Regions from separate parts of the Paenibacillus sp. FSL L8-0333 genome, predicted to be linked through region 2. Evidence: predicted binding sites of a transcription regulator. Region 2 holds the regulator's gene; the other holds the start of a gene.
The links. The regulator CtsR, encoded in region 2, represses protease genes until heat stress. The targets are predictions, from matches to a motif close to ATGGTCAATAAAGGTCAAACA.

Region 1: a site for CtsR is predicted at 2,106-2,126, ahead of clpP (ATP-dependent Clp endopeptidase proteolytic subunit ClpP). Genes of this name have one in related genera too.

What each region holds. Positions count from the first base shown of each region.
Region 1 is NZ_CP150186.1:170,856-187,581, reverse strand. It holds gene gap (type I glyceraldehyde-3-phosphate dehydrogenase) at 1-510, opposite strand, end outside; gene NYE72_RS00915 (sugar-binding domain-containing protein) at 624-1,676, opposite strand; tRNA gene NYE72_RS00910 (tRNA-Arg) at 1,945-2,019, shown strand; gene clpP (ATP-dependent Clp endopeptidase proteolytic subunit ClpP) at 2,213-2,809, shown strand; gene NYE72_RS00900 (GDSL-type esterase/lipase family protein) at 2,899-3,537, opposite strand; gene NYE72_RS00895 (DUF4163 domain-containing protein) at 3,649-4,752, opposite strand; gene NYE72_RS00890 (SIMPL domain-containing protein) at 4,879-5,634, opposite strand; gene NYE72_RS00885 (HPr family phosphocarrier protein) at 5,803-6,072, opposite strand; gene whiA (DNA-binding protein WhiA) at 6,170-7,099, opposite strand; gene NYE72_RS00875 (YvcK family protein) at 7,145-8,092, opposite strand; gene rapZ (RNase adapter RapZ) at 8,147-9,046, opposite strand; gene NYE72_RS00865 (ROK family glucokinase) at 9,093-10,043, opposite strand; gene NYE72_RS00860 (DUF438 domain-containing protein) at 10,253-11,512, opposite strand; gene NYE72_RS00855 (DUF1858 domain-containing protein) at 11,528-11,752, opposite strand; gene NYE72_RS00850 (altronate dehydratase family protein) at 11,956-13,446, opposite strand; gene NYE72_RS00845 (tagaturonate reductase) at 13,480-14,949, opposite strand; gene NYE72_RS00840 (LacI family DNA-binding transcriptional regulator) at 15,107-16,111, opposite strand; gene uxaC (glucuronate isomerase) at 16,169-16,726, opposite strand, start outside.
Region 2 is NZ_CP150186.1:6,214,619-6,231,344, forward strand. It holds gene cysE (serine O-acetyltransferase) at 1-29, opposite strand, end outside; gene gltX (glutamate--tRNA ligase) at 583-2,046, opposite strand; gene ispF (2-C-methyl-D-erythritol 2,4-cyclodiphosphate synthase) at 2,098-2,586, opposite strand; gene ispD (2-C-methyl-D-erythritol 4-phosphate cytidylyltransferase) at 2,583-3,281, opposite strand; gene NYE72_RS27850 (PIN/TRAM domain-containing protein) at 3,377-4,465, opposite strand; gene pssA (CDP-diacylglycerol--serine O-phosphatidyltransferase) at 4,643-5,380, opposite strand; gene disA (DNA integrity scanning diadenylate cyclase DisA) at 5,445-6,521, opposite strand; gene radA (DNA repair protein RadA) at 6,535-7,902, opposite strand; gene clpC (ATP-dependent protease ATP-binding subunit ClpC) at 8,089-10,557, opposite strand; gene NYE72_RS27875 (protein arginine kinase) at 10,593-11,657, opposite strand; gene NYE72_RS27880 (UvrB/UvrC motif-containing protein) at 11,686-12,210, opposite strand; gene NYE72_RS27885 (CtsR family transcriptional regulator) at 12,241-12,702, opposite strand; gene NYE72_RS27890 (GNAT family N-acetyltransferase) at 12,996-14,168, opposite strand; rRNA gene rrf (5S ribosomal RNA) at 14,590-14,706, opposite strand; rRNA gene NYE72_RS27900 (23S ribosomal RNA) at 14,835-16,726, opposite strand, start outside.

The DNA.
Region 1 (16,726 bases), 800 kb from region 2:
AACGATACCGAACTTGTCGTTCAGTACTTTTGCCATTGGAGCTAGGCAGTTAGTTGTGCAAGATGCGCCGGAAATAACAGTCTCAGTACCATCAAGAATGTCATCGTTAACGTTGTAAACGACAGTTTTCATGTCGCCAGTAGCTGGAGCGGAGATAACTACTTTCTTAGCTCCACCTTTCAAGTGTTTTTCAGCTGCTTCTTTAGTTGTGAAGAAACCTGTGCACTCAAGTACGATATCAACGCCTAGGTCGCCCCATGGCAATTCTTCAGGGTTGCGGTTAGCAAGAACCTTAACTTCTTTACCATTGACTTTGAAGAAGCCATCATGCACTTCAACATCACCTTGGAATTTACCTTGAGTTGTATCATATTTAAGCAAATGAGCAAGCATCTTAGCGTCAGTCAAATCGTTGATTGCTACCACTTCGATACCTTCTACATTTTGAATACGGCGGAAAGCAAGGCGTCCAATACGTCCAAAACCGTTAATTCCAACTTTTACACTCATTGAATAGTTCCTCCTAGAATTCGTTTTATTTATTCAAAACAGACGGTGAGGTCTGTCATGACAACAATGTTAAGTATGATGCAAGAAGTATGTTATTGCCTGCAATCTAAAAACTACGAAGATAGCTGTAGTTGATTGTCAATTTCCTTGCCTATTTCTACTGCGGCAGCCTCGTCCGTGACGAGAATATTCTCCTGCCCGAAACGCAGCATGGCATGAATGGCTTTGGCCTTGGGTTTGCCTCCTGCAATACCGATGACTTTCTCTGTCCGAATAATATCTTCTAGACGTAGACCCATCGTAAGCATGGTATGGACAACCTGACCCTCTTCATTGAAATAATAGCCAAAAGATTCGGCCACTGCCCCTTCACCCTGGATTTCCGAGACTGTAGCCTCGTCCAGTTTGCGGCGGCGGGTCATTTCAATGGCATCCCCAATCCCATGTACAATAATACGCGAACTGCGGATGGTTTGTACAATCTCTCCAATATTAGAGTCAAGTGCCAGCGATTGGTATGCATCCCCACTAAGCAAATCAGGGACATGCAACAACCGGTAGTTGGCTCCAACCCGCTTTGCCATTGTTGAGGCAATCGTGTTGGCTTGAATCTCCATACTCTCTCCTAATCCTCCACGCGCCGGAACAAACCAAGCGTTCTTATAGGAAAGGGACAACGGCGGTGTCAGTTGATCAGCCATATCGGCAAGCGTCGATCCACCTGTGACGGCAACTGTATCATCTGCGCGAAGTATACTCAGCAGCGCTTTCGCACCCGCCCGGCCAAGCTCTCGTTTGGTGAACGGCGATGACTCACAATCACCCGGTACTACAATAACTTTATCCAGACCATACGTTGCTCGAATTTTCTCTTCCAGCTCATCCAGACCAAATAGGCTCTTAACAACCGGCTCTAGCAAATCAAGCAGTCTACGTCCAGCAGCGCTAATGCGCATGCCAACACTCTCGATCTCAATAAGCCCTTGCGATTTCAGAAGATCCGTCTCGGCACGCAGTACCCGCTCAGTCATATCTAGCGAAGCGGCTAGCGTTCTGCGCCCAATAATATCGGACAGCATGATCTGATGAAGAATCGTGTACCGTCTCTTAAGGGTTTCCATGAGATCAGGCAGAAGCTGCTTTTGGATATCTAATAAATTACGCATACTTTCACTCCTGCAACTTCGTCTTCCTCTATTCCCTTGTTCATGGTCTCAAAACGTCCCGGGTAAACTTTTTAAGTCCCACCCATATTCTAACCAAATATTGCTCGAAGCGCAAGTCTTCCGAGAGTAGAATTCTCAAGCACTTGTCTTCTTATACATTAATAAGGTCAGAAAAAGATATAGCGCCCGATGCCTGCCCCTAGAGCGCTTGTCCAGTATTAATATTACATTGCAATTGTGTAAAAATTGTATTATAATCATTTTTGTTGCGCCCGTGGTCCAATGGATATGACGTAGGCCTCCGAAGCCTGAGATCCAAGTTCGATTCTTGGCGGGCGCGCCATTAATTTCATTTTTGCACATAATTTAGTAGTGCCTATACTACTACTTAACCAAAGAGCCGCTTGTCGGCTCTTTTTTTTGAATATAAGTTTGACTTTCTTTGACTTTTTGTTTGAATTTGTTTATCATGTGGGTAATACGGCAAGAGTAAAAATGAATACATTTGAAGAACCAATATCAAGGAGGTTTTCCACGTGAGTTATATTCCTATGGTAGTAGAACAGAGCAACCGCGGCGAGCGCGCTTATGACATCTATTCCCGCCTGCTGAAGGACCGCATCATTTTCCTTGGAACGGAGGTTAATGACGTGGTAGCCAATTCTATCATCGCACAAATGCTGTTCTTGGCTGCCGAAGATCCTGACAAGGACATTCACCTTTACGTGAATAGCCCAGGCGGTTCCATTACTGCAGGTATGGCTATTTTTGATACAATGCAGTACATTAAACCAGACGTTTCCACCATCTGTGTGGGTATGGCAGCTTCCATGGGAGCTTTCCTGCTAAACGCTGGCGCCAAAGGCAAACGCTTCGCACTGCCTAACAGCGAGATCATGATCCACCAGCCTCTGGGTGGTGCTCAAGGTCAAGCAACGGACATTGAAATCCGTGCCCGCCGCATCCTCAAATTGCGCGATAAGCTGAACCGTATTCTAGCAGAACGTACGGGTCAACCTCTAGAACGTATTGAGAAGGATACAGATCGCGACTACTTCATGACTGCTGCAGACGCGGCTGAATACGGTATCGTAGATAAAGTAATCGAGAAGACATTGCCTAGCGGTGTGTAAGCTATAAAGTAAAAATATAAAGAGGCTGTGCCCTAACCATAACGGATAGGGCACAGCCTCTTTATATTTTATAGAAGACCTAAATCCAATCAATTCAGCCCTCCATAACCTAGTGCATCCAGCTTCTCGGCAATTACGCGATAACCCCGGCCATTCGGATGCAAATGATCAATGGATAACAACCCTCTCTCATTTCCTGCGAACTCACTGTAAATCGAAGCAAATCCACATACTCGGCTGCTGTACTGTGCTGCGTATTGATTAAACTGTCTGACCCACTCTGTCGCACCAACCACCTGAGGATAGGGATTATATAATCCCACAATTCTAATGATAAAAGGTCTACGCGTCCTCGCCTTCAATTGTATAAGGATATTCATAATTGCAGAGAAATTTTGTTTGCATTCCTGAAGCGATCTGCGCAGTTGTGCGGATAAGTTCCCTTGCTGTCTTGCTGCTGATTTGGCCGCGTGAATCAAATCATTACCACCGATAGACACAGTGATGATATCGGCTTCTCGAACGGCCTCACGCATCATGGAATTTCCGCGCAGCCGCTGCTCCAGCTCTGAAGTAGTCATTCCGTTCACGCCTAAATTCGTAGAGGCTACAGCAGTCCGCAGTCTCCCTTCTGCCATTCTACGGTACACCGGAACAAAACCGTTACCTGGCAGAGCACCAAATCCAGTCGTCAAGGAATCGCCAATTGCAGTATATTGGTAGCCCATAGCTCTCCCCCGTTCATAAACTAGTTACTCCCTTTAGTATATGAACTAGAGACAACTCCGGTAAGGGGGAGATGCCTTGTGCTGACATTAGCGGAGACGAGGTATCTCCATTTATTTCATGCCAGCAAACGGGCTACTGCCATCCGGCAAAAGCTCTTTGAAACTAAAGGTATACTCAGGGAAGCCTGCAGCATACGCTGTGTACTCATATAATTGGAAGAACAGAACAACCTTGTCATCCTTCAGATAGAAATATTTCTCCGTATTCAATCCGTTGAATCCTCCCAAATAACTATCCTCTGCCTTCAGCAGCTTGCTCAGCTTAGCATTCAGCTGTTTTTTGTAGTTTGGATTAGCTCCAAACAGGTCGCCCAACAATAGACGTTTACCATCTTTAAGCGAGAAGGTGAATGCCTCACGGTTAGTCATTCCATGAGCGCCGCCCGTATCACTATACTGATGCATCACTATGCTGATCACACCATTCTGATTGTAGGTCACTACATAACCTGAATCATAGGTGTATTTGGGCTCTGCTCCATCTCGATCGGAGATATCCTGTTCTGCACCCGCCGCGAATTTCATAACACTTTCCTTCAAAGTATTATTAATAGCTTGTTGCGCACTGGAATTGCCCAATCCACTGATCTTCGGATAATCAAGCTGAATAAAAGCTTCTGTCCGATCTTTAGCATAAGTTTCCGTGGTTACCGTCAGCGCGTTCTGCGGTCTGTTCACCACATTCAGCTTACTGGCGGCCCGACTCCAATCTACCTTATAACCCATATAATCATTTAACAAACCTGATGGAACGTAGAGGCGATTATTAATTAACTTCCCTTCATACTCTCGAATGAAATAGTTATTCACCCACACAGAAGTACCGTAACTGGATAACATCAACTTCGCCTTGGCCGATCCTTTTCCAATCATGTATGCATTTTCCTTCTTATCATACGCAAGCGGTAATCCCAACACATCTCGCATAAAAGTTATGGGAATCCAGGCCTGTCCTTCCTTCAAAATACCTTCCTGTAACGAATTTATCCCGTGTGCCTTTAAAACGATACGCGAATCAATAGCTTTATTCTCCGTTTTACTAGCTGCTGCATAACCCGTTTCGCTGGGCAGCAGACCTCCACCAAACAATAAACCTGCCGACATCAGACCTATGCCCCATTTGCGTACTGATTCTTTTGAAATAATATTCATCATCTTATTTTTCCTCTCCTTTCCAATTTATTAAACAGAATCGTAGAGAACTTACACAAAAAAAGAGGCGCCCCCCACTATTACTAGTGGAAGATCACCTCTCCTCTCTGCATTCACCTTGTTCTGATACTATTTCAATTCATACATTACGCTTAGCTGAGTTGTAACTTTAACTACTCCGGGTTGCACGGATGTGCTTGCACCAGCATCTGCTGCAGCCATATTCATTTTTAGATTCTGTTCAAAATAAACCGGAGTGACATCTCCATCATTTTGGCTGACCGTGATCACTTGACCCAAGCTGCGTTTAGCTGCCTTAGCAATAGCCCCTGCTTTAACATCTGCATTCGCCATCGCTTTTTCAATCACCTGAGCTTCAAATGCAGAAGTATCTTCCACAGAAAAACGTGCATTTCCGATATTATTCGCCCCTGCCGCAGATGCAGCGTCCAGCAATTCACCAACCTTGGTCAGATCTCTATAAGACACTAACAGCGTATGATTGGCGTTGTACCCCTTCACTTGCTGTCCTTCTTTTTCGCTGTAACTATAATTGGGTTGCACATAAAACTGCGTGCTTTGAATATCTTTATCTGCAATTTTCCAAGTATTCTTCAGTAAAGTCATAATCTTCTGAATTTTAGCGGCATTGGTCTTCTGCGCTTCTTGCGCAGTTGTGGCCGTAGTATCCACACCGATGGTCAAGTATACGATATCCGGCTTGAGGGACAATTCGCCTTTACCTACTACACTAACGACATTTTTCTGCACTTCATCTGCGTAAGCCTTTGCAGGACCTTGGAAAACACCACTCATGCTGATCCCTCCAATTAACAAGCTCCCTACGATCATCACTGAACCAATTTTCTTCAATAAACCTTTCATATTTGCCAGCCCCTTTCATTTCTTGTGATTTGTTATTATCCTCTAGACGAGTCATTTTGGTAAATGTTGCACGTCTCAATCTATTTTTTGGTATTAAAAAAAGCCCCGAAGGGCTTTTGGTCATGCGATAAATAAAGTCTTCCTAGCAGAAACGATGTTGTCTTCCTATTATTGGTTCTCAAGCTCTTCTTTGCTGACCAGACTTGTCAAAGCGTTTACAGCTTGATCGGCATCCGCACCGTCCGCGCTAATGTAAATCTCCGTGCCGGAACTGATAGCGAGGCTCATAATCCCCATAATACTTTTAGCATTTACTTTTTTATCATCTTTTTCCACGAAAATCTCCGACGAAAACTTGTTAGCTTCTTGCACAAACAATGCTGCCGGTCGGGCATGAAGCCCTGTCTTCAACCGAACAACTACCGGGTGCTTTGTCATGAAACGCTTACCCCCTAATTGAGTTCTCCCCAAAAGTTTCACATTAATTTTATATTATTATATCATTATAACGTAAACCACACTAGAAAAAAAGTAATTAGCCGCCTCGAACCTTGTCCGCCAGCTCATCAATCTTACGAAGCCGATGATTTACTCCCGACTTACTGACTGTACCTTTGAGCATTTCACCAACCTCCTTGAGGTTGATATCTGGATGCGCCATTCGAATTTCTGCTACTTCACGCAGTTTATCCGGCAAATTCTCCAGTCCCATTTCTCGCTGCAACAGCTTGATATTCTCAATCTGCCGCACCGCAGCACTTATTGTTTTGTTGAGATTTGCGGTCTCGCAGTTCACGATCCGATTCACGGAATTACGCATATCGCGCATAATTCTTACATCCTCAAATTTGAACAACGCCTGATGCGCTCCAATCAAACTTAAGAATTCAATGATCTTCTCGCCTTCTTTAATGTAAAGAATGAATCCTTTTTTACGTTCAATACAGCGTGCATTTAAGTGGAATTCCCCAGCCAGATCCACTAATGCTTTACAATGTTCCTCATACATCGAGGAAATCTCCAAATGGTAGGAGGAGCCTTCCGGATTATTAACCGATCCGCCAGCCAGAAAGGCACCACGCAAATAAGCACGCTTGCAGCAGTTATTCCCAACAATCTCATCATCAATACCATCGGTAAAAATAAATCCTTCCGACACAATTCTAAGATCCTTTAGGACCTCTTGTACACGGTTTGGAATTCTGACGATATAGACGTTATTTTTCTTCAAACGCATTTTTTTACGCACGAGTAGCTCAATATGGACCTGGTAATATTTCTTAAGTAAAGAATATACCCGCCTTGCAATCGCGGCGTTCTCCGTCGAAATGTCGAGAATAACCTTTTTGCTTGAAAGCTGCACAGATCCATTCATACGGATAAGCGCTGACATTTCCGCCTTCTCGCAGCAGGGTTCACTCTCCACCATCGTCAGCTCTTTTTTGGTAAGGGCCGCAAAAGACAAGGGTCTCACCTCTTTCTTGATAAGTACTTCATTCTCATCTATAAGTTATACCCTAGGGTTTCTGTTTATCCAATCCTGCACAAGCTGATAAATGTGATGGCTAAGCTTATCGGTATCATGTCTCAAATAAGTTCGGAATAAAACCAGTTTATCGGCTATAACCTTGTATCCATTGCCATCCAGCGCTTCTTTATCAAGCTGCACCGGGCGCGCGCCCTTCTCGGCGTACTTCGTCTGGACCTGTTCCGGAATCTCACCGTCATTAACAATAACATAATCGAATAAATCGATCCCGATATGATCATATACAGCTTGAAGATGATCGCTGACGGTATAGTTATCCGTTTCACCCGGCTGAGTCATTACGTTGCAGACGAAAATTTTGATAGCATTCGAAGATACAACCGCTTCTGCCAGTTTCGGAACAAGCAGGTTGGGAAGAATGCTCGTATACAGACTGCCAGGACCCAGCAGGATCGCATCTGCATTCCGAATCGCCTCAAGCGCTTCGGGCAACGGTTCTACATCTGGCGGCTCCAAGGACACTCGTCTGATGATCCCGCCAGCTTCAGGGATTTTGGACTCCCCTGTGATAATCGTGCCGTCCGACATTTCTGCATGCAGGATTACAGCTTCACCGGCCGCAGGCAATACCCGGCCGCGAACAGCGAATAATCTACTGAGCTCCCGAACAGCCGTAACGAAATCGCCAGATATATCCGTGAGCGCAGCAAGAATCAAGTTGCCGAGACTATGACCAGCTAGTCCCTCACCCGTGTTGAAACGGTATCTCATAATCTCTGCCATGAGCGGCTCAACATCAGCCATAGCTGTCAATACGTTGCGGATGTCCCCAGGAGGAGGCATTTGCAGTTCACTGCGTAAAATACCAGAGCTTCCCCCATCATCGGCAACGGTAACAATAGCAGTAATATCTAATGGCTTCTCTTTTAAACCACGAAGCATGACAGATAACCCCGTGCCACCGCCCATAACGACGATACGTGGACGCTGTCTTTGTTCTTCAGCCACTATGACCCCTTCTCTCTAGTGCCGATCACGCTCGGAATCCCTATGACTAACGGTTACGGATTCCGTCTCGCTAACGCCCAGCATTTTACCCAAATACTCGGATATGGCTACGGAACGGTGTTTACCTCCCGTACAGCCAATGCCAATGATAATCTGGGACTTACCTTCCTTACGATATTGCGGAATTAGAAAATGAAGCATATCGAGCAGTTTGGTCAGGAACACCTGTGTTTCAGGCCACTTCATTACATAATCGTAGACTTCACTATCCTGGCCGGTTTTAGGCCGCAGATGGTCCACATAATGTGGGTTAGGCAAGAAGCGGACATCGAAGACAAGATCTGCATCAATAGGAATACCGTACTTAAATCCGAAGGATGTAATATTGACGGAAAGCGTACTTTTTCCTAGATGCGAAAACCGTGAAATGATCTTCTCCTTAAGCTGCACGGGCTTCATACTGCTGGTATCTAAACATAACGTAGCTGAATTTTTCAATTCTTCAAGCATCTTACGTTCTAGCTTGATACCATCAAGCGGCAGCCCCTTAGGTGCTAATGGATGATGACGTCGACTTTCCTTGTAACGCTGAACAAGTACTGAATCTGTAGCATCCAAAAACAAGATCTCACAGCCAATGGTTGACTCATCCTTGATATAGGCAAGAGACTCAGACAAAGCAGTGAAGAATTCTCGACCACGCAGGTCAATTACAAGGGCTACCTTGGCAATCTTACCCTTCGACTGTTCAATTAGCTCTGCGAACTTGGGAATCAGTACCGGTGGTAAATTATCGACACAGAAGAACCCTAGGTCTTCCAGACTCTGTACAGCAATTGTCTTCCCCGCACCTGACATTCCCGTAATAATAATCAGGGTGGCTCCAGCCGTTGGGGTATTGTCCAATTCGGTCATAAAAGCGTCCCCTCCCTAGATTTAGTATATGAATACTTCCCGTCTTTTAAGAACGCAGCAAAAGGCCGGCAGCCCCAACAATACCTGCGTCATTGCCAAGCTCAGCTGGAATAATCGAAACACCAGTTTGAAGCGGAGCCGGTGTCAATTTCGCAAACACACGACGAACCTCATCAAATAGAATATCTCCAGCCTTAGACACGCCGCCGCCAACGATAAATACTTCAGGGTTAAGCACAGCCGCAACAGAAGCCATGGATTTACCCAGATAGTACGCTGCACGATTTACTATACGGATAGCTACTTCATCGCCAGCCTTAGCCGCATCAAAGACTTCTTTCGCAGCAATCTTCTCTACCATAGAGAGGGAAGTACGATCGCCACGAGCTACTGCATCATTAGCCATGCGGATAATACCTGTAGCGGAGGAAACGGTTTCCAGACAGCCCATGTTGCCACAGCCGCATTGAATAGCTTCCAGATCCGGCACTACTGTGATATGTCCAAGCTCACCAGCTAATCCCGCAAAACCTTGATAAATCTTTCCATTAATAATGATTCCGCCACCGACACCTGTTCCAAGCGTATAGCAGACACAGTTATCAACGCCACGTCCCGCACCACTCCAAGCTTCCCCCAGTGCAGCCACATTCGCATCATTGTCTATTTTGACAGGCTTGTTCCAACGATCTTCCAAAATGGAACGGATCGGCACATCTCTAAATCCTATGTTAGGCGCAAGGATGATGATTCCTTCACGAATATTTGTGAACCCGGCTACACCCGCTCCTACACCTGCAAGCTGATCCCAAGAGTACGGGGAATCCTCCACAATTTGGCGTACATACTTCTCGATATTATCGATAACAGTATCGACACCCTCTGCAGTTCCTGTAGGTCCCTCATAAGTATGTAGCAGGGTACCTTCAGCATTACAGATTCCAACCTTAATTGCAGTTCCACCCAAATCCACGCCAACGTAGATATTCTCAGACATGTAACAAGCCACCTTTTTTTATACTAAAATAGTTAATCCTAAGTACCAACTATAATAGAAGCCCTCTCTGTGGTCAAGGAAAGACAACACACCCGGGAATTCCTTATTTTAAGAGTATACTCTATTATATTCTAAAAAGACCCCCTTACGCCTAAGTAAGAGAGTCTTGTACCTATATTATTATCTGGAAAATAACCCAACGTACCGATTTATTCTGATAAAATGCGCTTTTGTCCCTCTAGTGCTCGGATTGGAGCGATATTCTGTGTGAACTCTAGCGTGCCCATATATTGGCCTGACTCGTCTCGTACAGCGAAGTAGCGGATGTAGATAAACTTATCCTTGATGTTGATCCAGAAGTCTTCAGCATCCTTACGACCTGCCTTAAAGTCTTCCAAAAGCTTCTCTACCACATGAACACTTTGCGGGGGATGACAGTTCTGTACTGTACGGCCGATAACCGCTTTAGTTCGAGCAAAGATACGTTCCTTCCCGTGTGAAAAATATCGAACGACATCATTCTCGTCAATGAAGGTTAGATCTACAGGCAGATGGTTGAGTACGGTCTCGAGCTGATGCAGTGACAACAACCCTGTCTCAAAACGGATGAACCCGCCTTGCGGCGTCGCTCCTTCTGTTTCTTCCGGCACTGCGCCTTCCGGCTCTGCAGCCCGCTCAGGGATCCACTCCTGCTCCGGTGCGGTTAGGCAGAACCCGATCTCATCGCTCTCCCGGGCGATTTTGACCCATTCATCTTCCGTCAGTTTGTCCAGGGCCATGGGCAGTAGAATATTTTCTTCCTTAAAGATCATTTCATTAACTTCCTTGATGATCTCCTCAAGCTGAACGCCTATTTCTGCTGCATTTCCGCTATAAGTGCTGAGCGCTGCTTTTGCCTCTTTAATCATACGGCGGATATTATCATCCACTCCCCACATTACCTTGGTTGGGCCATAAATGCCGTATTTTTCGAGGTATGGGAACAGCAGATTTTCTTTTCGGCTATAGTGCTTATCAAGATCCAGCAGCAAGCTAAGATCCTCCAACAACTTGAAGATCAATTCCTCACTATCGTTCTTTTGAAACTTTGTTGCGTGCAGATCCATGCGGAAGTTAACAAGTCTTTCGATCTCACGATTCTCCAATTTGAAGGTGTGTACTGGATGGCCTGGCTGCTCCTCGGGCTTAGACGAGCGGTGAATCTGCTCAATAGAGCCTTTAAAGATGGCTGTATGCACCGAACAAAGACGTTGGACCTCGGATACCGGAATTCCTTCTTCGGTCATTAATGAATGCTCCATCGCGGAAATCTCCGCTACGGTAACATCACCCACAGCTTCGGCGAACCGCGCCTTAACCTCTTCTACACTTTTGCCTGCATGCAGCTCTTTAATAATTTCCTTAAGCATAGCCTGGCGACGAGTCTGTTCCGGCACATCAACTTCACGGTTGTTAATTAGTTCGCTCATATTAACACTCCTTTATTAAATAATCTCGAAACCATGACGTTCAAAAGTTAGCTTCACGTGCTCGAGATCCATTTTCTTCAGCTTAATTCCTTTGGATAAGGTCATGAAACGGCCAGCGGTCTGCAGCATGCCAGGCTTGGCAATATCCTTAAAGCCCAGCTCTACCATAATCTCGATGACCTCCGGATGCCGTGATACCATCTCGAATATAGATTCATCCAAACTCAGCACTTTTTCCATTTGACTCTTCTCCTTTATGTGAGAACTATTCTCAATAAAAGATTAGCACAGGCCGTAGAGGACCATTGTGATTGCAATCACTAATTCAAAAGAAAGCATTTATCGTTCTTTTTAAGACGGATTATGTATGCTGTGAACCTAAAAAAACTGTCCCCTACGCTTAAAAAGCATAAGAGACAGCCTGATTTGTAATTAATTATTTATTATAGCGTTACTCCTGTTTTGAATATGGAAATCTCACGGAAATTATTCTTTTCATTATTAACCCATTCACCGCTGGCGACCGCAATAATATAGTTTATGAAGCTGCGCAGGACCTCATCTGGAGAACCATCTTCCACCAACACACCTGCATTAAAATCGATCCAGTGACGTTTACCTTCATACAATGGGGTATTGGTAGACACCTTCATCGTTGGCACGAATGTACCAAAAGGCGTTCCCCGTCCGGTCGTAAAGATCACCAATTGGCAGCCTGCAGCAGCCAGTGCAGAGGATGCCACAAGATCATTGCCAGGCGCGTTAAGGAGATTTAAGCCTTTGTTAGTGATAAGCTCTCCGTACTTGAGTACATCCATCACCGTAGAGTTACCGGATTTTTGAGTACAACCCAGCGATTTATCCTCAAGCGTAGTAATTCCTCCGGCTTTATTCCCTGGAGAAGGATTTTCATATACCGGCTGTTTATAGTCCATAAAATACTGCTTAAAGTCATTAATGAGATCGACAATTTTGTGGAAAATAGTTTCGTCTGCTGCACGTTCCATTAGAATTTTTTCGGCACCAAACATTTCAGGTACTTCAGTCAGTACAGTGGTCCCGCCTTGAGCAGCCATATAATCAGACAGACGTCCAAGGAGCGGATTCGCAGTAATACCGGATAAACCGTCGGAGCCTCCACATTTCAGACCGATCTTCAGCTCGGAGAGTGATACTTCTTCCCGTTGATCGCCTTGTACATTATTGTAGATTTCCTTCAGCAGCTTCACGCCTTCTTCAATCTCATTCCCAACCTCTTGGGAGACAAGGAAACGCACACGATCCTCATCATAGCTGCCAAGCATATCTTTAAAAATATGCAAATTGTTATTCTCACAGCCCAATCCGAGCACAAGCACGCCGCCCGCATTCGGGTGTTTAACCGCGTTAGCCAGTATCGTACGTGTATTGTCATGATCATCGCCCAGCTGGGAGCAACCGTAGTTATGCTTAAGCACGAGCACGTTATCGAAAGGTGCGATATCCCCAACCTCTGCTTTGAAAATATTGATGATCTGCTCCGCCACTCCATTCACACAACCAACAGTAGGGACGATCCACAGCTCATTGCGGATACCTACAGATCCATCAAAGCGGCGATACCCCTTAAAGGTCAAATTCTCCGCTGCAAAAGGATTCGGCGTCAGCTTCTGCTCAAAGGTATATTCCTCTACCCCTGTTAGGTTTGTCTTAGTGTTATGGGTATGCACCCACTGCCCCGGCGCGATAGACGCTATAGCATGACCAATGGGGTAACCATATTTCAATACGTTTTCACCTTCGCTAATGCTGGATAGTGCAATTTTATGGCCTCTAGCGATATCTTCAGTAATTTTAATCTCTTTTGAACCAATCACAATGGTGTCGCCTGCTTTATAGTCTTTAAGTGCAACAGCGACATTATCAGCCTCATTAATCTGCAATACTTCTTTCATCGTCTTGATCATATCATTGTCACCTCCAGGGTATTAGTTGTGTGCCGGTCTCTTCACGAACGCTTTTAAGGCTTGCTTCATGCCATTTTTCTCAATCGCAATCAGCCCTTCTGTCACCTTGTCAGTAAGTCCAGCCACTTCATTCAGATCACAGCCCCAGCGATTGGTTGCGGCAAGTACTTCGACGGCCAGTGCGCGCAGCCCGGTGTCTGTGCCATCCCATCCTCCCCATAAGGAGGCGAACCATTCCAAAATATCCGCATCATCAGCCAGTTGAATGTTTTCTTCCCCTCTGCGTCCTCTATAGAAGGCAATTAATGCGCTTAATGAGAAGACGAGCTTTTCAGGCAATTGTCCTTTGGCCTCTACATATTGCAGTAAAGAAGGCAGAACTCTTGTCTTAAACTTCGATATAGAATTAAGGGAAATGCTCATCAAGTAATGCTGCACATAAGGGTTCAGGAATCTTTCTAATACCGCGTCTGCAAAAGAATTCAATTCTTCTGCCGGCAGATCCAGCGTTGGAATAATTTCATCATAGATTAAAGACTTCACGTACGCCCCAACCTCTTCGTGCTCAATGGCCTCAGCAACCGTATCAATACCGTACAAATACGATACTGGTGTCATAGCTGTATGAGCTCCGTTTAAAATCCTCACTTTTCGAGTGCGATAAGGGGCCATATCATCCACCACCAGCACATTAAGACCTGCTAGTTCAGCCGGGAACTCCTCTTTAATCCACTGCGGTCCTTCAATCACCCAAAGATGGAATTGCTCGCCGACAACGACCAGCTTATCCTCATAACCCAACTCTTCTGTAATCTCGGCAATGCTGTCTCTTGGATAACCGGGAACAATGCGGTCCACCAGACTGCAGCAGAAGGTATTAGCTTCATTCAACCAGTTCACAAAACCTTCTCCAAGATTCCACAGCTCAGCATATTTCAAAATAACCTTCTTGAGCTCATCGCCATTCCGGTCAATCAGCTCGCATGGAATGATGATAAAACCTTTAGAAGCATCCCCATTAAAAATTTGATAACGTTTGTACAATAAGGCCGTCAGCTTGCCCGGGAAACTACTCTGCGGCGTATCGGTTAACTTGTCACCGGCTTCAAAAGCAATTCCCGCTTCAGTAGTATTAGACACGATAAAGCGCAGCTCAGGGTTCTCAGCCAGCTTCATATACTCCTCATGCTGTGAATAGGGATTAAGCGTCCGCGTAATACAATTAATTACCTCGTGTTCTTTTACAGCCGCTCCGTCTTTAATGCCTTGCAGATAAAGGGTATACAGCCCATCCTGATCATTTAGCATTTCCGCCAGTCCGTTAGCCAACGGCTGTACAACAACCACTCCACCATTGAAATCCGTTTTTTGATTCATAGTATGAATCTGCCAATCTACAAAGGCGCGCATGAAATTGCCTTCGCCAAATTGTAGAACCTTCTCAGGATACTGCTTGTAAGCTGTCCAATTATCACTATTTAATCTTTTCATATTAACGCCTCCTAATAGTAAATGCACACGATAAACTTGTTAAATAAACTATATAAAATCATATTTATATTACTAATTGATTAAATACATGCACACGTGAAAATTTTAGATAGCAACCCTTTACGAAGGTAAAGGATTAGGCTGCTATGCGCAGCCTCTACTTCTGCAACTTCCTGACTGATTCTCTGGCAATAAGCTCTGTCTCGATCGAGATCCGCCCGTCTTTTTCTGAGGGTTCCTTGACCAAGCTTAACAGCTGGCGAGCGCCTTGCTCACTAATCTTCTCAATAGGACGTTTGACCGTGGTGAGTGAAGGATTGGCAAAAAGTGAAAACCCAATGTCGTCAAAACCAACAACAGAGATATCATTTGGCACCTGCAGCCCTCGCTCAAACACGCCTTTCATAGCCCCGATCGCCATATCATCATTGGAGCAAAATACAGCAGTCGGTGGCTTCTCGAGATCCAGCAGCTTGCCCATCGCCTCATATCCACTTTGCATATCATAACTACCGCTTATCATGTAGTCATTACGAACAGGGATATTATGGTCAATCAAAGCTTTTATAAAGCCATCTCTGCGTTCTTGCGTGGATTTAAAGCCCTCCACACCTTCAATAATTGCAATGTCTTGATGCCCGTTTTCGATCAGGTATTTGCCTGCATTATAAGCACCTTCCCGGTCGTTCGAGATGATGTTGATAATGGAGCGGTCATCAATTTCCCGGTTCAGCACAACGATTGGAATGCCTTGCTGGACAACATGGTAAATGAATTTATTATCAGCTTCACTCTGGCTCATTAGAATAATTCCATCAAAACGTTTGCGATGAATAGAGGAGTAATCCGCATAATCGTCGATCCCACGGATGAACAGATTGTACTCTACATCTATGACCCTATTTACACCACGAATCGTATCAGAGAAGAAACCAGAAGTTGTGCCGTTGGCAATGCTCGTGAAGAACAGACCAATGGTATAGGATCGCTGCATCACAAGGCTTTTGGCATTGTAATTAGGGACGTAACCCACTTGCGCAGCGATCTCGGCAATTTTTTTACGTGTGACCTCTTTAATTAGTGGACTATTGTTAAGTGCTCTCGATACAGTTGTATGCGATACATTCGCCAATTTGGCGATATCCTTGATTGTAGGTGCCATGGGTCAACCTTCCTTATCAAACGGGTTTGGCTCTTCCATGTAAGGATATCATAACGATTACCTAGTCACCAATGCCTGTTTCGAGAAATTAAAATAATGATCAGCGTTATTGTAACAGATGTTCTCAATCATACTGCCCAGTAAATCCATATCATCCGGGGCTTCTCCAGCTTCTACCCAAGAGCCTACCAGATCACACAGGATTCTTCTAAAGTACTCATGTCTGGTATACGATAAAAAGCTTCTGGAGTCTGTTAACATCCCAACAAATTGGCTAAGTACGCCTAGATTAGCAAGTGTCTTCATCTGTTCCAGCATGCCGTCTTTATTATCGTTGTACCACCATGCGGTTCCGAATTGAATTTTCCCTGGAATACCGCCGCCCTGGAAGCTGCCCATTAGACTGGCAATCACATGATTATCATTAGGGTTCAGTGAGTACAAAATGGTCTTAGGCAACGCATTCTCACGATCCAGCGCATCGAGCAGACCCGCCAAAGGCTTAGCAATCACGCCGTCATTGATAGAATCATAACCCGTGTCAGGTCCGAGACGTCCGAACATTACGCTGTTGTTATTCCGTAGCGCATGAATATGGAATTGCATCGCCCAATC
Region 2 (16,726 bases):
CGAATGTCCGACTTAATATGCTTAAACATCACGGTTCCTCTCTTCTTAACTTCCTTATCTCCTGTTTACAGGTACACAAGAAAGGTATTGTCTCCAGGCCCATCATCCTTATCATACATATGCTGTGAGTGTTCGCTTGGTTTGTTATCTCGTAGAAATATAAGACAAAGAGTATTGTATGAAAATTATTTTTGCTTATATTTAGACAAAAAACGCCCCTGCAGCATAATGCTGCAGAGACGTTTAACCGCGGTTCCACTCTGCTTGAACGAATCAAATGAGCCGCTATTGTAACAAACGGCAGAATTTCTTCATTCCACTTGGCATCATTAACGGCGACGTTCCCGGCGCGATCTAATGAGCCTTAAAAAGGTCATTCAACCGTGCAGCTCACAGGCGCATGTTCTGCCCCGGACAAATGAATAACTCCCAGCCCGAAAGGGTGTCCCTTTCTCGGTTATTCTCTCTGGCAATTGTCTTCAATGGACGTACTTCTCCTGATCACAGCTATTATCATATAATTCTATCTTAGCGCAAAAGACAAGATACTGACAAGGGGGTTTAGTCGTATGAAATACGACCTTAAGCGCCCTTAATTTGTGATTTCAAACGTTCGATAACGCGATTTTTGCCGAGCAAAGCAATGGTTATATTAAGATCACGTCCGTGCGTTTGTCCGGTCAGAGCCACACGAATTGGCATAAAAAGTGCTTTGCCCTTATGACCTGTTTCTTTCTGTACTTCCTTAATCAGAACAGCCATGTTGCTTGCACTGAAATCCTGACAGGCTTCAACTTTAGCCAGGAAAGCAGACAATACCTCAGGGACTTGGCTTTCAGCCAGAACCTGCGCTGCTTCCGTCTCTAACTCTAGGTGACTGCGGAAGAACAGTTCCGATAGCGCCACGATGTCAGAAGCTGCAGTCATCTGCTCTTGATACAATGCGACAAGGCTTTCCGCCCATGTTTGTTGCTCTTCGTTCAGCTCAGCAGGTATTTTACCCGCTTTTTGCAGATGTGGAATAGCCAGTGCAGAGATCCGTTTAGGATCAGCATGCTTAATATAATGATTATTCAGATGCGCCAGCTTGTTTTTATCAAATACAGCCGGGCTTTTGGACAAACGGTCCGCATCAAAAATAGAAATAAGTTCTTCTTTACTGAAGATCTCTTCTTCTCCCTCTGGAGACCAGCCAAGCAGAGAAATGAAGTTAACCAGAGCCTCAGGCAAGTAACCCAATTCATCATATTGCTCGATAAACTGAATAACGGATTCATCCCGTTTGCTGAGCTTCTTGTGGTTGTCGCCAACAATAAGCGTCATGTGACCAAATAAAGGTGGCTCCCAGCCTAGCGCTTCATAGATCATAAGCTGGCGGGGTGTGTTGGAAATATGGTCTTCTCCACGCAATACGTGGGTAATAGCCATCAGATGATCGTCAACAGCTACCGCGAAGTTGTAGGTCGGAATTCCGTCCTTCTTCACAATAACAAAGTCACCCATTTCTTTTGTGTCAAAAGAAATACTGCCTTTTACGAGATCATCAAACGCATACGTACGATCTTCTGGCACACGGAAGCGAATGCTGGCAACTCGTCCCTCAGCTTCAAAAGCTAGACGTTGCTCTTCAGTCAGATCACGATGTTTGCCAGAATAACGAGGCGTTTCTCCGCGGGCAGTCTGTTCTTCACGTTCCGCCTCCAGCTCTTCCTCTGTGCAATAGCAGCGGTAAGCCAAACCTCTGTCCAGCAAATCCTGCCAATGCACACGATATAAGTCAAGACGTTCTGTCTGACGGTAAGGTCCGTACTCTCCGCCAACATCAACACTCTCATCCCAATCCATACCCAGCCATTTCAAATACTTAAGCTGGCTCTCTTCACCACCAGCGACATTGCGCTTTACGTCTGTATCTTCAATTCTGATAATGAATTTACCGCCTTTATTACGGGCGAACAGATAGTTAAACAGCGCCGTTCTGGCGTTACCTATATGTAAATGTCCCGTAGGGCTCGGTGCGTAACGCACCCGGACTTCATCCGTCATTGTATTCCCTCCGCTTCATATGGTTGAACTTAATTTACTACTTAGACCATCTCAAGATGATATCACATCTTGGAGTAGACAGACAATAGATTGTGCGGCAATTCCTTCGCCGCGTCCGGCAAAACCAAGCTGCTCAGTTGTAGTAGCTTTAACATTTACCTTGGACGGGTCGGCATTAAGCGCACGTGCGATAATCTCGGTCATTTGTGGAATGTACGGAGCCATCTTAGGCTTTTGGGCGATAATCGTTGAATCAATATTTCCCAGCTTATATCCTCGCTCACGAGCAAGTGCCCATACCTCTTCTAGTAACTTCAAGCTATCTGCGTCCTTAAAGGCTGGATCTGTATCCGGAAAATGTCTGCCAATATCACCAAGTCCAAGTGCGCCTAGAATCGCGTCACTAACTGCATGCAGCAGTACATCTGCATCGGAATGCCCAAGCAATCCTTTTTCGTAAGGAATCGTAACTCCCCCAATAATACAAGGCCTGCCCTCTACCAGCTGATGCACATCAAATCCTTGTCCTACAGCGATCATGATTGTCCCTCTCCCCTGTTTCTTTCTGTGAATTCTGCATAATCCAAATCATCAGGTGTCGTAATCTTAATATTTCTGTAGCTTCCCTCTACCACAGAAACCGGAATCCCCGCACGCTCCGCCAAGCTGGAGTCATCGGTGCCCAGAAAGCCATCCCGTTCCGCCGCTGCATAAGCCTCCAGCAAATCAGAAAGACGAAAAGTCTGCGGGGTTTGAATCGCCCACAGACTTCGCCGATCCGGCGTAGACAGTACTTGTCCTTCATTATCCACCTGTTTGATCGTATCCTTGACGGGTACAGCAAGAACCGAAGCACCAATCTGCTTCGCTCGTTCGTAGCAAGCCTCAATTTCATTCGGCTGTACAAACGGACGAACACCATCATGTACCATTACCCACTGTGTCGTAAGTTTCAACAACCCTTTATGTACGGAATGCTGACGCTCAGATCCACCAGTTACTATAGCCTTAACCTTGTCCAGCTTATAGAGCTGTATCCATTCCCGGCAGCGTTCAACATCCTCTTCACCGGTTACGAGCACGATTTCAGAGATCAATTCGTGCTGCTGGAATACCTCCAGCGTATGAACGATAATCGGCTTCCCCTGCAGTAACAAATATTGCTTGCTCTCCGCAGTTCCCATTCGCGTTCCTCTGCCTGCCGCCACAATGACGACGCCCACACTGTTTGACATTAATCTGGCTCCTGTCTTTCACGTATAATCCCATCATAACGTGTTTGGCGGGCATTTCCAACCCATAGGACAGTCCCCATACACTTTATCTTCACTTATTGCGCTTTTTCCAAAAGTTTTGGCTTAGCAAATATCATTCGGCCAGCCGAAGTTTGCAGCACGCTAGTGACCAGAACCTCCATCGTAGTCCCGATATATTCCCGTCCGCCCTCTACAACAATCATCGTTCCATCGTCTAAGTAGGCTACACCTTGCCCATGCTCTTTGCCATCCTTAATGACCTGAACTACGATTTCCTCACCAGGCAGCACTACTGGCTTCACAGCATTCGCCAGATCGTTAATATTCAGTACGGAAACGCCCTGCAATTCGCAAACCTTATTTAAGTTGAAATCATTAGTGACTACTTTACCTTGCAGTACCTTCGCCAACTTCACTAACTTACTGTCAACCTCAGAGATTTCTTCAAAATCTCCCTCATAGATCAATACCTTCACATCAAGCTCTTTTTGAATTTTGTTTAGAATATCAAGCCCACGCCGTCCCCGGTTCCGCTTCAATAAATCCGAAGAATCAGCAATATGCTGGAGCTCTTCTAGTACGAATTCAGGTATGACAATGGTTCCCTCAATAAATCCCGTCTTACAAATGTCAGCGATTCTTCCATCGATAATAACACTTGTGTCGAGGATTTTATGTTCCTCAAGCCCGCGGCCTTCCGGCTCAGCCGCTTGACCCCAGCGTCCAGATGTCCACAGTGCAGCTAGCTCCTCTTTTTTCTCCAAACCGATCCGCAGCCCCAGATATCCAAAAGCTAACGTAGCCGGCACTTGCAGCAGCTGCCCAGCTTTCCCAAGCCAGATCATTGCAGGGTATAACAGGAGAGATAACAGAAGCCCCCCTGTAAGCCCAGCTGCACTTGCAGCTAATTCATTCATTGGAATACGCGAACAGTAGTGAACCGCCTCCCGCAGTTTTGAACCTCCCCATTCCGCGCATAAAGACCCCGCAAACAAAAAAATAATGGCACCCAGCACCGTAAATAAAATGCTTCCTTCTACAGGTAAGCTTTCACCCAGCTTTTCCATCCCCTTGGGGAATCCTCTTTCGAGCGCATGGTATAGCGAAAAACCTGACCAAGCACCACATATTAAGGCAAAAGACAAAATCACTTTTTTCCACATAACCTAACGCACCTCCTTTTTATTCATCCTAAATGGATCTATTCCTCACCAGTATGTTCCAATTTTCAAGACGATAAACTTGGGGTAGTGCTGGAAATGCAAAAAGGCTTTGCCATCCCCTAGGGAAGACAAAACCTTTGGTCATAATTTATTCAGTTACCTTACCTTATGGACCGATTAACCGTTCTTGGAGTGATACACTTTATCCTCTGAACGGCTACGACGACGATGACGGCGTCTGGCAGTCAACCGATCAATATTTTGCTTAAAGCCGTATAATGCGTAAATTCCAAGTAAGACAAAGATCAGCTTAGCGATTTGCTCTGGGAACACTACAGCTACAGCCACTGCAACAACAATAACCACTGGCGCTCCAACCACCGCTTTTTTCGGCAATCCAATCTTTTTGAAATTAGGATATTTAACAGTGCTGACCATCAAATAAGATAAGAGCAGTGTAGCAACGATCATAAACGGAGCCGAAACATCTTTATTAAAAAGAGCTAATGTGGCCAGTACACCACCTGCAGCAGGAATTGGCAAACCGATAAAATAACCCGGAACCCCCGGACGAACATTAAAACGGGCTAAGCGCAAAGCACCAAACACCGGAAAAATCGCAGTTACTGTCCAGCCTAATGCAGAGTTCAAATCCTGCAGGCTTGAGACGTACAAAATAACGGCCGGTGCGACTCCGAAAGAAACGACATCAGATAAGGAGTCCAACTCCTTGCCAAATTCGCTTTCGCATTTTAGAGCGCGAGCTACTCGACCATCTAAGCCGTCTAACAGCATAGCAATAATAACCATGATAGCGGCCATGCTAATCTTACCGTCAAACGCCATCATGATACCAAACATTCCGAGCATCAAATTACCTATCGTAAAAAGACTCGGAATTGATTTTTGTATCATTTCTTCACCTCAATTTTCTAACTTTGGCCTTTAACGTCCCCAATATTACGTGATTGTATGTTATTTACATTTGCCTGTCAATAAGAACTTGCTTCTGTAAACGTTTGAGCCCATCCTGAATATTACGGGCCCGCACCTCCCCAATTCCGTCCACTTCATCCAATTCAGCTATGCTTGCGGACATCAAATTAGGCAGCATTTCAAACCGCTCCACCAGATTGTGAATGATCACATTCGGAAGCCGCGGAATTTTGTTAAGCAGGCGATAACCACGTGGAGTCACCACTTCTTCAGAGGTAATTGCCGTAGAAGAATAACCCAGTATACGGGCAATATGGTTGTCATCCATCAGATCATCATCGCTTATCCGTTTGAGACCGGCGATAATTTCACGGATTTTATCTTCCTGCTCTTCCTTAGCATAGTCTCTGTATAGAAGCCATGCTTCTTCCTCTGTATTTCCAACCAGTTCTTCCATCTGCATGCTGATCAGGCGTCCTTCGTTGCCCAATTCGTTGATATAGCGTTTGATCTCCATTTTTATGCGCAAAACCATCTCTACACGCTGGATAACACCCACTACTTCAGCAACGGTAACAATGCCCTCATATTCTGAAGCTGACAAATTCGTCAGTCCTTGCGTGAGCACTGCTTTATACTTCTCGAGTGTCTGAATCGCTTGGTTAGCCTTTGCCAAAATAGCCCCGATCTCTTTGAGTGCATAACGTATCGAGCCTTGATAAAGCGTGATGATATTGCGGCGTTGTGAAATGGAAACCACCAGCTTACCCGTTTGCTTCGCTACCCGCTCCGCGGTCCGGTGACGGATCCCCGTCTCGATGGATGAGATAGAAGAATCCGGTATAAGTTGTGTATTAGCATACAATATACGCTTTAAATCCTCACTTAGAATAATAGCTCCGTCCATTTTAGCTAGCTCATATAAATAATTGGGCGAAAAATCGCAGTTAATGGAGAATCCGCCATCCACTACGTCCATCACCTCAGGACTGTACCCTACGACAATAAGTGCCCCTGTCTTAGCGCGCAGCACATTCTCCAAACCTTCCCGAAAAGGTGTACCCGGTGCCGCCAGTCTGAGCAGATCATTCATATTCTCTAATTGGTTATATTCTTTCATATCCCTGTGCCCCCTAATCTAACGCGACCGATAGTGCATCTGCTACGGTACTGACGCCAATAATCTGGATATCTTGCGGGTGCTTCCATCCCTTCATGCTCTTTTCAGGCATAATCACCCGCCGGAAGCCAAGCTTTGCGGCCTCCTTAACGCGCATTTCCGCGCGCGAAACGCCTCTTACCTCACCGGTAAGTCCTACTTCTCCGAAGAAAACGTCGTAAGGTTTTGTTGAAATATCACGAAAACTGGAGGCGATACTAATTGCTACAGCTAGATCAATCGCCGGTTCATCCAGCTTTACTCCCCCGGCAACATTAAGGTATGCATCCTGATTCTGCAGGAACATGCCCATCCGTTTCTCGAGTACAGCGATAATAAGTGCCATCCGCTGGTGATCCATGCCTGTGCACATTCGCCGTGGGGAAGGGAAGTGGGTGGCAGCAACAAGTGCCTGAAGTTCTACAAGCACAGGTCTAGTTCCCTCCATACTAGCCACCACAGTAGAACCAGCCACGCCAAGCGGACGTTCCGATAAAAAGAGCTCCGATGGATTCTCTACTTCGGTAAGCCCCGCTTCACCCATTTCGAAAATGCCGATTTCATTCGTAGAGCCAAAGCGGTTCTTTACAGCCCGCAAAAGTCTATACGTATGATGCCGCTCACCCTCAAAATACAGCACGCAGTCCACCATATGTTCAAGCATCCGTGGTCCAGCAATAGCCCCTTCCTTGGTAACATGACCAACGAGAACTGTTGCAATTCCACGAATCTTAGCGATACGCATAAATCTTGTCGTACACTCCCGAACCTGGGTCACGCTGCCTGGCGCACTCGTTACTTCTGGCATAAATACGGTCTGAATAGAATCGATGACAAGAAATTGTGGCTGGATTTGTTCGATCGCTTCTTCTATGCTTTCCATATTTGTCTCACATAGTACATAAAGCTCCGTTGACAACGCATCGAGGCGATCCGCGCGCAGCTTAGTTTGCCTTACCGATTCTTCGCCCGAGATATACAATACTCGCAATCCCTGTGTTGTAAGGGCGTGCGAGGTCTGTAATAAGAGCGTAGATTTACCGATTCCTGGGTCTCCCCCTACTAGTACCAGCGATCCTGGTACGATCCCCCCACCGAGAACACGGTTAAGCTCACCTATACCTGTCAGTATGCGCGGTTCCTTGTCACTTTCTATACTTATGATCGACTGTGCCTTTTCTTTACTATGAAAAATAGGGGCATTCATTCCCTGTGTTTTGACTACGCTTTCCGTTTCCTCCACCATGGAGTTCCAAGCCTGGCACCCTGGGCATTTCCCGAACCATTTTGGCGATTCGTATCCACAGTCGGTGCAAAAAAATTTTGTTTTTGCTTTAGCCATTTGTTCTCCTTACGGTCCGAACTGTTTACAATTCGGATCATTTTCTTCTAATGAAAGTTTACCATTTCTACCCCTTTAACGAAAGGTCATTCGGTATTTGCATTAAATGTATATTTTAAATTGATCTATTTCCAATAAAAAAAGCTTCCGCTCCTCTATAAATAAGGAGCGAAAGCCTTGTTTATTTTATTCGGATTCTACTTCTTTTTCAAGCGCTGGCGCTACTGGAGCGTCCACTTTAGTCACCACAAGTTCTCCGCCGACCTCATCAATATTGAGGGAATCACCCTTTTGGATATTTCCTCTCAACAATTCCTCAGAAAGACGGTCTTCAATATGCTTCTGAATTGCCCGGCGCAATGGACGTGCACCAAAGGCTGGGTCATAACCTTCTTTAGCCAAGAATGCCTTCGCTGCATCCGTGAGTACAAAATCAACATCATATTCACGCAGGCGCTTGCGCAGCTCATCAGACATCAACGTAACGATCTCAGCGATATGTTTCTCATCGAGTGAGTGGAAGACGATGATTTCGTCGATCCGGTTCAAGAACTCTGGACGGAAGCTCTTCTTGAGCTCTTCCATAACCTTGCCCTTCATATTGCCGTATTCTGCTCCTGCATCCTGCACAGCCGTGAATCCAAGCGTTGAGTTCTTCTTGATTGCCTGTGCGCCTACGTTAGAGGTCAGAATGATAAGTGTATTGCGGAAGTCAACTACCCGGCCTTTAGAGTCGGTGAGGCGACCATCTTCAAGCACTTGCAGCAAAATGTTGAATACTTCCGGATGTGCTTTTTCAATTTCATCAAGCAGTACTACCGAGTATGGTTTACGACGTACCTTCTCTGTTAATTGGCCGCCTTCTTCATAGCCGACATATCCAGGAGGGGCACCAACTAAACGGGATGTGGAGTGCTTCTCCATGTATTCCGACATATCAATACGGATGACCGCATTCTCATCGCCGAACATGGCTTCAGCAAGCGCACGAGCCAACTCAGTTTTACCTACACCCGTAGGACCGAGGAAGATAAAGGAGCCCATTGGACGTTTCGGATCTTTAAGACCCGCACGCGCCCGGCGCAATGCCCGGCTGACAGCCTTAACAGCTTCGTCCTGACCAATCACTCGTTCATGCAGCAGAGCTTCCATGTTAAGCAGACGGTCGGTCTCTTCTTCTTTCAGCTTGCTTACAGGGATTCCCGTCCAGCTTGCAACAACCTGTGCGATATCTTCAGGTGTAACTTCAGAATCGGTGCGTCCTTGTTTTTCTTTCCACTGGTTCTTAGTCGTATCAAGCTCTTCACGGATTTTTTGCTCCGTATCACGCAGGGCAGCCGCTTTCTCAAACTCTTGGCTCTGAACAGCAGAATCCTTCTCCTTGCGGATATCATCCAAGCGCATTTCTAGTTCCTTCAGATTTGGCGGGATAGTGTAAGAGTGAAGCCTTACTTTAGACCCTGCTTCATCGATAAGGTCAATGGCTTTATCCGGCAGGAAACGATCCGGAATGTAACGATCAGACAGCTTTACAGCTTCCACGATAGCTTCATCCGTAATTTTCACACGGTGATGTGCTTCATAACGATCGCGAAGTCCAAATAAAATTTGTACCGCTTCTTCTGGAGATGGCTGATCCACCGTAATCGGTTGGAAACGACGCTCCAAAGCTGCATCTTTTTCAATGTATTTACGATATTCATCCAGCGTAGTCGCACCGATGCACTGAAGTTCTCCGCGGGCTAAAGCCGGCTTAAGAATGTTGGAAGCATCAATAGCACCTTCTGCGCCACCAGCACCGATCAGCGTATGAAGCTCATCGATAAAGAGTACGATATTCCCCGCTTGGCGAATCTCATCCATGATTTTCTTGAGGCGGTCTTCAAACTCGCCGCGATATTTAGTACCAGCCACTACCGAGCCCATATCGAGCGTCATTACGCGTTTGTCGCGCAGTGTTTCTGGGATTTCATTATTAATGATCTTTTGGGCCAAGCCTTCAGCAATAGCTGTTTTGCCAACCCCAGGTTCACCTATCAACACCGGGTTGTTCTTCGTCCGGCGGCTCAGTACCTGAATAACACGTTCAATTTCCTTGCTACGACCGATAACTGGATCCAGGTTACCATCCTTGGCATAAGCCGTCAAATCGCGTGCTAGGCCGTCTAGAGTAGGTGTGCTGACATTAGCAGGTGTTCCGCTATGACTGGATGCAGCCTCGCTGCTTCCCAGAAGCTGAAGCACTTGCTGACGAGCTTTGTTCAAGCTGATGCCTAGGTTATTAAGCACACGAGCCGCGACACCTTCTCCTTCACGAATAAGTCCTAGCAGAATATGCTCAGTGCCGACATACGTATGTCCCAGCTTGCGGGCTTCGTCCATCGACAACTCGATTACTTTTTTGGCGCGAGGAGTATAAGCAATGTTCGTAGGTTGTTCTTGGCCTCTGCCAATCAGTGTCTCCACTTCGTCCTGGATTTTTTCAAGACCCAGACCCAAAGCGATTAATGCTTTAGCAGCAATGCCGTCTCCTTCACGAATAAGTCCTAGCAAAATATGTTCTGTGCCAATATTGTTGTGTCCTAAACGAACAGCTTCTTCCTGCGCTAGCGCTAGCACTTTTTGTGCGCGTTCCGTAAATCTTCCAAACATCATATCTCCTGCACCTCCATGAATAATAAATATCTATATTAATGTTGTGTTCCCAGTGTTTCTCGGAGCAGTTTCGCCCGATACATATCCCGTTCAGTGGCGTTCATCTCGTCACCGAACATTTTTTGCAGAAATCCTGGCTGTGTCTTAACGTTCAGCTCATTAAGCACGGAAATCGAAGGGCCTTCCAGTATGCCAAGGTCAACCCCAAGTCTCACATCAGACAGCCGTTGTGCGGATTCTTTAAGCTCCATTAGAGCAGCGTAACACAAAATCCCATAAGATCTTTTCACTCGGTCTGTAATTCTTAAAGCGGAATCTACAAGCAGCCTTTCACGGGCATTTCGTTCATGCTCTATAATCTGGGTGACTACACTGTGAAGGTTCTCGATGATTTCACTTTCTGTTTGACCGAGAGTAATCTGATTGGAAATTTGAAAGATGTTCCCTACTGCTTCGCTGCCCTCACCATAAATTCCTCTTACAGTCAATCCCACTTGGTTCACTGCTGACAATATGCGATTGATCTGTTGGGTCATTACTAGTGCTGGCAAATGCAGCATTACTGAGGCACGCAGCCCTGTACCCACATTGGTGGGACAACTGGTCAAGTATCCTCTTTTATCATCAAAAGCGTAATTCACAGCCGATTCGAAGATATCGTCGATGGCTGTCGCACGTTCCCATGCTTCTCTTACCTGAAGACCCGGGAACAGACATTGGATCCGCAGATGGTCTTCTTCGTTAATCATGATGCTGACCGACTCATCTTCATTTAATATCACAGCTGCGCCACGTGAATCATTAGCCAGATTAGGACTGATGAGATGTTTCTCGACCAATACCTTTTTATCCAGTTCATTCACTTCAGCAAGCTTTATCAGTTGAAAAGATCCGAATTCGGCAGCAGTTTCCCCATGAAACACAGGGGCCAGCAGCTCTAATACTTCTTCCGATTGCTCTAAGGAAGCAAGCATAGGGAATGGAAGATGCTCTAAATTACGTGCAATACGCATACGGCTGCTAATTACAATCTCGGAGTGACTGCCTCCCGAGCGCATCCAATCACTAAGCGCTTGTTCAGTAAATCGGAGACTTGACATGTCATATCCCCCCTATATATCAAAGACTTTACTCTTGTGCCATTTCTTTTTCAAGTTGGCGAATTTGATCCCGAAGCTCTGCCGCAGTTTCGAATTCCTCTTGTGCGATACTTTGCTGTAATTCCAGCTTCAATTCATCAATTTGCCGCTTGAACACAATTTGTGCTCCAGCACGTTTAGGAATCTTGCCTACATGCGAAGTGCTGCCATGCACCCGTTTAAAGAGCGGGTCCAGTGCACTGTTAAAATATTTATAACAGGAGCTGCAGCCAAAACGACCCAATTTGCTAAACTGCGAGTACGTCATTCCACAATTCTCACATTGCAGACTTTGCGTAGTTTTCGTAGCAGCCGTCTTTTCCTTACCGGCCCCTTCAAGATCAAGCAGACCAGACAGCAAGCTGTGAATGGAGAATCCTCCAGCAGTTCCCGGGATCAGTTCACCCTTCTCCCGCGCACAGCTCTCGCAGATATGAAATTCTGTCTTCTCTCCATTCACGATCTTGGTGAAATGGAGTGTTGCTGGCTTGACGCCACATTCCTGACATTGCATAAGCGAAAGCCCCTCCCTTATGATTGACAATTATTTGCCTAACAAAGAGATTAACATCGCCTTCATAATCTTGGCCCGAATCTCATCCCGATATGGAATCTTAACCGTTAGGCAATCCCGAGAAACAGCAGCGCGCATAAGACACGCCTCACGCTTGCTTAGAAAACCAGCTTCCTCCAGTTGATAAATCAACCCTTCGGCAGCGTTCTGATCTATCCCGCCACCTATAGTATGGTTTAAATGGGCATGCAGTGCCACGTTTGGCGGCAATTCAAAACGTTGAATACGAATATATCCCCCGCCACCACGCTTACTTTCCACCACATAGCCTTTTTCCAGTGTAAAGCGTGTACTAATAACATAATTGATCTGTGACGGTACGCATGAGAACTGGTCCGCCAGGTCATTTCGCTGGATTTCCACCGTACCTTCGGGACTTTCATGCAAAATATTCTTCAGATATTGTTCAATAATATCAGAGATATTGCGCATCACTCATCCTCCAGTGCTCTTTAAAGCTTCATAATATCGCTTGCGCCCGCATCCTTAATGACATTCATTAGTGAACTTCATTCATATAAGTCTGAAGAAAACTTCACAAATTCAGAGGATCGCACTGTATGTCATCAGGTGCGTTGACTTTGACTTTCTTTGACTTTTTAATATTATAACATATTCTGTGCTAATTCCAAGAGGATTCTCTTATTTTTCACTTTTTTCAGCGAATGTATTCGGAAATAAAGAACTCTCCCAGCTTCTTTCGAAGGGGAGAGCCTAATTATTTTCTAAAAATGATCAAAAAGTGCCGTTTCAGCTTGCGGTATGATTTCTTCGAGCCATTCCAGAGCCGTCGGATTACCAGTCACACGTCCATAACGAGCCAGCTCTGCTGGGCGTTTATATCCAAACATTAGAATCGTCAGCGTACCAATATCACAGCTTAAGTCAGCTGCATCCCGTTCACCCTCTATACGCAAGAAAGCTGCTGCTCCCTTTTCGGAGACAGTCCATTCCCACAACCCGTCATTCCATGGGGCATATTTATCTTCAATATAGATAACCTGTTTCTTCTGACTGTTGTAACGCTTAAAAGAATAACTCTCCACGAATGCTTTAGCATTAACAATACGCGCCATAAAATAAGGATAATTCTCCTGCTCTATACGCGGATCAGGCAGCAAAAAAGGTAACATATCATCGGATGGCACCAGTTTTAGCGATGCACCGGTCACCATCGAATCGTGATTCGCAAGAAATGTCCACAGCCCCTGCCGGGCCTGTTCGTTCAAAAACACAAATTCATCAATGACCAGTTCTCTATTTTCTATCTTATATAGTACGTATCCTTCAGGTTCCCCAAGCTGTGAATAAAATACCGCAGTCTGACCTTCATCATCCAGAACAGAGCTCTCCCACCAGTCCAAATCACGCTTAAGTGTTCCGTTATATCTAACTGCAAAACGATTGTATAAGTTGTCCAATACTTCGATATCTATAACACCACGTCTTACCTTGCCCTCAACTTCAACCTTCTTGGGAAACTTGGCAACAGGAATGGAGTATTTCTTATATTCACAATAAACTTCCCAACCAAATTTGCGATAAAAGGGGATCAAGAACGGATGCAGAAAAGATAATGTCTGCCCCGCCTCATTCATCGTTTGCAGCGTATGCGCCAGGAGCTTTGCCACATGCCCCTGTCTGCGATTCTCTGGCCATGTCGCTACCCCTGCGATCCCTCCCATAGGTACTAATCTACCTTGTATGTACACTTCGAACGGAAGAAGAGTAAGTTTAGCTTCCAAAGTACCTTCTTCAAAAGCACCCCATACGCGTTCTGCTTTAAATCTTTCCTTAGCATTCGCCCTTTTCTCACTAGGCAGCTTGTATTGAAAAGCATATTCAGATAAATCCATGCTTAGATCAAACTCTTCTGAGTGCAACTGTCTGATATCCACAAAACTCACCTCATCATTTATGAATTTACTTTTATGGTTAGTATAACAAGAGAGTGTATTGTGTGCGAATTATAAGGATATTTTTCGAACTTTTTTTAGTTATCCACAGCCTTAGGCAGTTTTAAAAATAGTCTTGTAATCTTGTTCTATTCAAGTTAAAATAATTATCCACTTATCAATCCCTCTATCCACATAAATATGACTATATCCACAGCAACCCGTGTATTACTTAGGTTTTCTGTTGACAGATCTACATAAATTTGTACTTAATCCACACCATCCGGTGATTTTTTGCCTTTTAATCATCTATCCACATGTGCGTAAGTTTTCTGCAAATTCCAATGAATTATCCACAAGTTTTCCACAATCTATAATAGACGCAAAAAAGCCACTGTCGAGTTATCAACAGTGGTCTATTTGTGCTTGGCAACGTCCTACTCTCCCAGGACCCTTCGGTCCAAGTACCATCGGCGCTGGAGGGCTTAACGGTCGTGTTCGGGATGGGTACGCGTGGAACCCCTCCGCTATCGCCACCAAACATGCGTCTGTGAAACAGACGCTGCCGCGTGAAATTCGGTTCATCACCTGAAGTGACAATGAATTTCTAAGCGTGTTACAGGCTTGATGCCTGAAAACTGAATCCGAAACGAATCTGCATTCTACGTATAGGATAAGCCCTCGACCGATTAGTATTGGTCAGCTCCATGCATTGCTGCACTTCCACCTCCAACCTATCTACCTCGTCGTCTTCAAGGGGTCTTACTAATTGGGAAATCTCATCTTGAGGGGGGCTTCACGCTTAGATGCTTTCAGCGCTTATCCCGTCCGTACGTAGCTACCCAGCCATGCTCCTGGCGGAACAACTGGTGCACCAGCGGTACGTCCATCCCGGTCCTCTCGTACTAAGGACAGCTCCTCTCAAATTTCCTGCGCCCACGACAGATAGGGACCGAACTGTCTCACGACGTTCTGAACCCAGCTCGCGTACCGCTTTAATGGGCGAACAGCCCAACCCTTGGGACCTACTTCAGCCCCAGGATGCGATGAGCCGACATCGAGGTGCCAAACCTCCCCGTCGATGTGGACTCTTGGGGGAGATAAGCCTGTTATCCCCAGGGTAGCTTTTATCCGTTGAGCGATGGCCCTTCCATGCGGTACCACCGGATCACTAAGTCCGACTTTCGTCCCTGCTCGACTTGTAGGTCTCGCAGTCAAGCTCCCTTATGCCTTTGCACTCTGCGAATGATTTCCAACCATTCTGAGGGAACCTTGGAACGCCTCCGTTACTCTTTAGGAGGCGACCGCCCCAGTCAAACTGCCCGCCTGACACGGTCCCCGTACCCGGTAAGGGTACTAGGTTAGAACCTAGATACGATCAGGGTGGTATCCCAACGGCGCCTCCACCGAAGCTTGCGCTCCGATTTCTACGGCTCCCACCTATCCTGTACAGATCGTACCCAAATTCAATATCAAGCTGCAGTAAAGCTCCATGGGGTCTTTCCGTCTTGTCGCGGGTAACCTGCATCTTCACAGGTATTAAAATTTCACCGGATCTCTCGTTGAGACAGCGCCCAAGTCGTTACGCCATTCGTGCGGGTCAGAATTTACCTGACAAGGAATTTCGCTACCTTAGGACCGTTATAGTTACGGCCGCCGTTTACTGGGGCTTCGGTTCATAGCTTCGGGTTACCCCTAACCACTCCCCTTAACCTTCCAGCACCGGGCAGGCGTCAGCCCGTATACTTCGCCTTGCGGCTTCGCACAGACCTGTGTTTTTGCTAAACAGTCGCTTGGGCCTTTTCACTGCGGCCCCCTCGTGCTATTCACACTACCGGGGCACCCCTTCTCCCGAAGTTACGGGGTCATTTTGCCGAGTTCCTTAACGAGAGTTCTTCCGCGCGCCTTAGAATTCTCTTCTCGCCTACCTGTGTCGGTTTGCGGTACGGGCACCTTCTCCTGGCTAGAGGCTTTTCTTGGCAGTGTGAGATCATGACCTTCGCTACTATAATTTTCGCTCCCCATCACAGCCCAGCCTTATCGATGTGCGGATTTGCCTACACATCAGCCTCACTGCTTAGACGGACATCCATCAGTCCGCGTCACTACCCTCCTGCGTCACCCCATCGCTCATAGCGGATTACGGTGGTACAGTAATTTCAAACTGTTGTCCTTCGACTACGCCTTTCGGCCTCGCCTTAGGTCCCGACTTACCCTGAGCGGACGAGCCTTCCTCAGGAAACCTTGGGCTTTCGGCGGATCAGATTCTCACTGATCTTTTCGTTACTCATACCGGCATTCTCACTTGTGTAGTGTCCAGCGCTCTTTTCAGTACACCTTCAACCCCTACACAACGCTCCCCTACCCCAGATACATACGTATCTAGCCATAGCTTCGGTGGTGTGTTTAGCCCCGTTACATTTTCGGCGCAGAGTCACTCGACCAGTGAGCTATTACGCACTCTTTCAATGGTGGCTGCTTCTAAGCCAACATCCTGGTTGTCTGTGCAACTCCACATCCTTTCCCACTTAACACACACTTGGGGACCTTAGCTGATGGTC